One region of the Pseudarthrobacter sp. YAF2 genome, then DNA from elsewhere that is predicted to be linked to it. Evidence: riboswitches for the same ligand, from Rfam matches in the RefSeq annotation. Region 1 holds a riboswitch; the other holds the start of a gene.
The links. A riboswitch is a leader RNA that binds a small molecule or an ion and turns the genes downstream of it on or off. The one in region 1 is predicted to bind thiamine pyrophosphate.

Region 1 (2,186 bases):
ACTGGGCAGCGTCGTTGGCGTCCGCCGTCGACCCGGGACGCAAACCGTCGCCCAGGGAGAACGCGACGTCGTACTTGGCGAAGATTTCGCAGAGTTCGTCAAAGTGCGTGTAGAGGAAGTTTTCCTGGTGGTGGGCCAGGCACCAGCCGGCCATGATGGAGCCGCCGCGCGAGACGATGCCCGTCACCCGGTTGGCCGTGAGCGGGACGTACCGCAGCAGCACGCCGGCGTGGATGGTCATGTAGTCCACGCCCTGCTCGCACTGCTCAATGACGGTGTCCCGGAAAATTTCCCAGGTCAGCGCGTTGGCCTCGCCGTTGACTTTTTCCAGCGCCTGGTAGATCGGGACGGTCCCGATCGGGACGGGCGAGTTGCGGATGATCCATTCCCTGGTGGTGTGGATGTCGTCCCCCGTGGACAGATCCATGACCGTGTCAGCGCCCCACTGGGTGGCCCACTGGAGCTTGTCCACCTCCTCGGCGATGGAGCTCGTCACCGCCGAGTTGCCGATGTTGGCGTTGATCTTCACCAGGAAGGCCTTGCCGATGATCATCGGCTCGGACTCGGGGTGGTTGATGTTGTTCGGGATGATGGCGCGCCCGGCGGCAACCTCGCTCCTGACCAGTTCCACGTCGCAGTTCTCCCGCAGCGCCACGAAGCGCATTTCCTGCGTGATGATGCCCTGCCGGGCGTAGTGCATCTGGGTCACCGTCCTGCCGTCGACGGCGCGGCGGGGCACCGGCCGGGCGCCCTTCCACTCCGCAGAGGCTGCACCGCGGCGCACGGCCGAGCGTCCGTCGTCGAGCAGGTTGCGTTCCCTGCCGCTGTAGGCTTCCGTGTCCCCGCGCGCCACAATCCATTCGGCGCGGAAGGGCTGCAGGCCGCGCACAGGATCACTTCCCGGCCCGGCCGTCCGGTAGGTCCGGAAGGGTGCGTTCGGCCGTCCGTTGGGTGATGGCTCCAGGGCAATTTCGGTCACCGGGACCCGGATTCCGGAACCGGCATCGTCGATCCAGGCCAGGGAATGTGACTTCAGGGACTGCGTCACCTGCGGAGTGGATCCGGTGCCGGGGCCGCTGGCCGAATCGGAACCGGACAGCGTGCGGGCAGGGTTCAACTGGGTGTTTTGCGTACTCAAGGGAATACTCACTTCCTTCGCCGGCATTACCCGGACAGGTTCAACGGTCGCAGGCTGCGTCAGCCCGATCTCAGCCCCTGCAAGGGCACCCGTGTGGTCAGCAACGAAGCTACCACAGCCCTCCGTAAGTCCGTTGTAACAATCGATGATGCTAGCCTGTCCGGGCAACGAAAGGACGCCCGGATGGCAGGAATCATTCACTTTCGCGGACCCGTCCTGGCTGCGCCGGACCAGGTGCGGCACGGACTCTGGTCGGTGGACGGCAGGCTCACCTTCCACCGGCCCGCTCCACCGCCTGACCGGGTGCTTGACGGCTGGGTGCTGCCGGGCTTCGCGGACGCCCACTGCCACATAGGCCTGGGCCCCGCCGGGCCGGTGGAAGCCGCCGTGGCGCAGGAACAAGCCTTGGCCGACGTCAACGCCGGGACCCTCCTGGTCCGTGATGCGGGCTCGCCCGCCGATACCCGCTGGATGCAGGGCGGCAAGGAATTCCCGGTGCTGATCCGCGCCGGCCGGCACATCGCCCGGACCCGCCGCTACCTGCGCGGCTTCGCGCACGAAGTCGAACCCGAGGGCCTCGTTGAGGCCGTGCGCAAGCAGGCCCGGGGCGGGGACGGCTGGGTCAAGCTGGTGGGGGACTGGATCGACCGGGGCGCCGGTGACCTGGCGCCCTCCTTTCCCGCCGCCGTCGTCCGTGATGCCGTCCGTGCGGCGCATGACGAAGGCGCACGGGTGACGGCCCACTGCTTCGCCGAGGACACCCTGGACCAGATGCTCGACGCCGGCGTTGACTGCATCGAGCACGCCACCGGGCTGCTGCCGCGCCACCTGCCCCGGTTCGCCGAACAAGGCGTGCCTATCGTGCCCACCCTCATCAATATCGCCACGTTCCCGGACATTGCCGCGCAGGCGGAACCAAAGTTTCCACGGTACGCAGCCCACATGCGCTCCCTCTGGGAGCGGAGGCTGGAGCGCGTGGCGCAGGCCCATGCCGCGGGCGTGCGCATCTTCGCCGGAACAGACGCCGGCAGCGTCATCCGCCATGGCC
Region 2 (2,186 bases), on a different contig from region 1:
ACATCGGCGGCATCATCGTGATCGACTTCATCGACATGGTGCTCGAATCCAACCGCGACCTGGTCCTGCGCCGCATGGTGGAATGCCTGGGCCGCGACCGGACCAAGCACCAGGTCGCCGAGGTCACGTCCCTTGGCCTGGTCCAGATGACCCGCAAGCGCATGGGCACCGGCCTGCTGGAAGTCTTCGGCGAGCAGTGTGAGGCGTGCGCCGGACGCGGCGTGGTGACCCACGACGATCCCGTGGAGCACCGGCGGGCCAATATCGTGGCGGCCGAACACCACGTCCAGCGCGCCGACAACCGTCCCGACGCCCGTGGGGAAGCCCACCGCCCCGAGGGGCAGCGGATCGACGCCGGCCAGCCCGGTCCCCGGACCGAGCGCAAACGCCGGCGCGGACGCGGCGGCCAGCAGGCCGAGTCGGTACCGGCACCTGCGGTGCACGTCCACACCGTGCAGCCTGATCCCGCCGACGCCGAGCGGCACGCCAAGGCGGAGGCCACCCGGCTTGCCCTGGCGAACATCGCCGCCGCCGCCCACGCGGCCCACGTGCACGACGACGAGCTGGCCGCGGCCCGGCAGGTGCCGGCACAGCAGGCTCCCGCCCCGCAAACGCCGGTGCAGCCTGCTCCGGCAGCCGACGGGGAAACGCACGACGCCGACGCCCACGGGCGTCCCGCGGCGGTCCTGACCTTTGGCGGCGAGAAAGTCCCGCTTCCGTTCGTGGAGCATGCGGAGGAGCAGCACCCCAGGCCTGCCCTGACGCTGGACCGGCTTGCGGAAGCATTCGCCCACCTCGGCCAGCCGGCGTCGCCCGTTGAGGCCGCATCGGGGAACGCCGGAGCCGCTGAGCCGGCAACGGAACAGACCGCGCCGGAGCACCTGCCGCAGGGCGGGGAAGCCCAGGCGCGCGTCGGGCAAGCGCCGGCTGAGAAGGACTACTCCGACCACACGCTGGAGCAGACCCGCGAACGCAGGCCGCGCCGCCACCGGGCAGCCAGCCGGGCCCAGGGTGCTGCCAACGAAACCGCTGTCCAGCACCATGAGAACGTGCAGGCCGCCAATACCGGCCACTCGCACGCAGCCAAGGCCCCGGAACCCGCGAAGCAGCAGACGGCAAAGCCTGCTGATACGGGCAAGCCGTCAGAGGAACCCATCATCCTCGGCGTCGGCGTTCCAGCCTCGGAACTCTAGGCCGCGCGTCAAAGGTTGCCTATGAAGTCCCCGTCCCGTGGACCGTTCCCCCCGTTATTTCGGGGGGAACAGTCCACCAGGCGGGGACTTCCCGCATCCGGGGGCCGTCACCTTTACCGCGGCCCGGGGCTACCGGCTAGGCTGGGAAACCGACACGGGGTGCCGCGCAGAAGGCCGGCTGAGATCCACACCCGTTGAACCTGTCCGGCTAGTACCGGCGAAGGGATGTCTGTTGTCTTCGACCCTTTCCATGCCCCTGCCAACTGCCTCCACGGCTCCCTCCGGGAGTCCGGTGGGCCGGGAGGTGCCACGTGTCCTCTCCATCGCGGGCTCCGATCCATCCGGTGGCGCAGGAATCCAGGCGGACCTCAAGAGCATTGCAGCCCACGGCGGATACGGCATGGCTGCCATCACCGCACTCACCGCACAGAACACCCGCGGCGTTGTGGCCGTCCACGTTCCACCGGCGCCCTTCCTGGCCCAGCAACTCGATGCCGTCAGCGACGACATCACCATCGACGCCGTCAAGATCGGCATGCTCGGTGACGAAGCGGTGATCCGCACGGTCCGCCAATGGCTCGAAAAGGTGCGTCCCGCCGTCGTGGTCCTGGACCCGGTGATGGTGGCCACCAGCGGCGACCGACTGTTGAAGGAATCCGCCGAAGCCGCCCTCCGGGAATTGCTGCCCCTTGCCCACCTCATCACCCCCAACCTGCCGGAACTCGCCATGCTGGTGGGTGAGGAGCCGGCAGGGGACTGGGAAGCAGCCTTGGACCAGGGCAGGCGCCTGGCTGATGCCACCGGCGCCACCGTTCTGGTCAAGGGCGGACACCTGTCAGGCGAAAGCTGCCCGGACGCGCTGGTGAACACCGCCGGCGTGCTGGCGCATGATGTCGTGGAAGTGCCCGGTACCCGCATCGATACCCGGAACAGCCATGGCACGGGCTGTTCGCTGTCCTCTGCCATGGCAACGGTCCAGGCCCGCCTGGGCGA

Region 2: linked by a shared signal. The riboswitch ahead of thiD (bifunctional hydroxymethylpyrimidine kinase/phosphomethylpyrimidine kinase) and the one ahead of thiC (phosphomethylpyrimidine synthase ThiC) in region 1 are both predicted to bind thiamine pyrophosphate.

The regions. Positions count from the first base shown of each region.
Region 1 is NZ_JBFRDA010000014.1:18,453-20,638, reverse strand. It holds gene thiC (phosphomethylpyrimidine synthase ThiC) at 1-1,138, opposite strand, end outside; TPP riboswitch at 1,134-1,241, opposite strand; gene AB4Y79_RS14915 (amidohydrolase family protein) at 1,322-2,186, shown strand, end outside.
Region 2 is NZ_JBFRDA010000004.1:60,783-62,968, forward strand. It holds gene AB4Y79_RS05755 (Rne/Rng family ribonuclease) at 1-1,193, shown strand, start outside; TPP riboswitch at 1,339-1,436, shown strand; gene thiD (bifunctional hydroxymethylpyrimidine kinase/phosphomethylpyrimidine kinase) at 1,444-2,186, shown strand, end outside.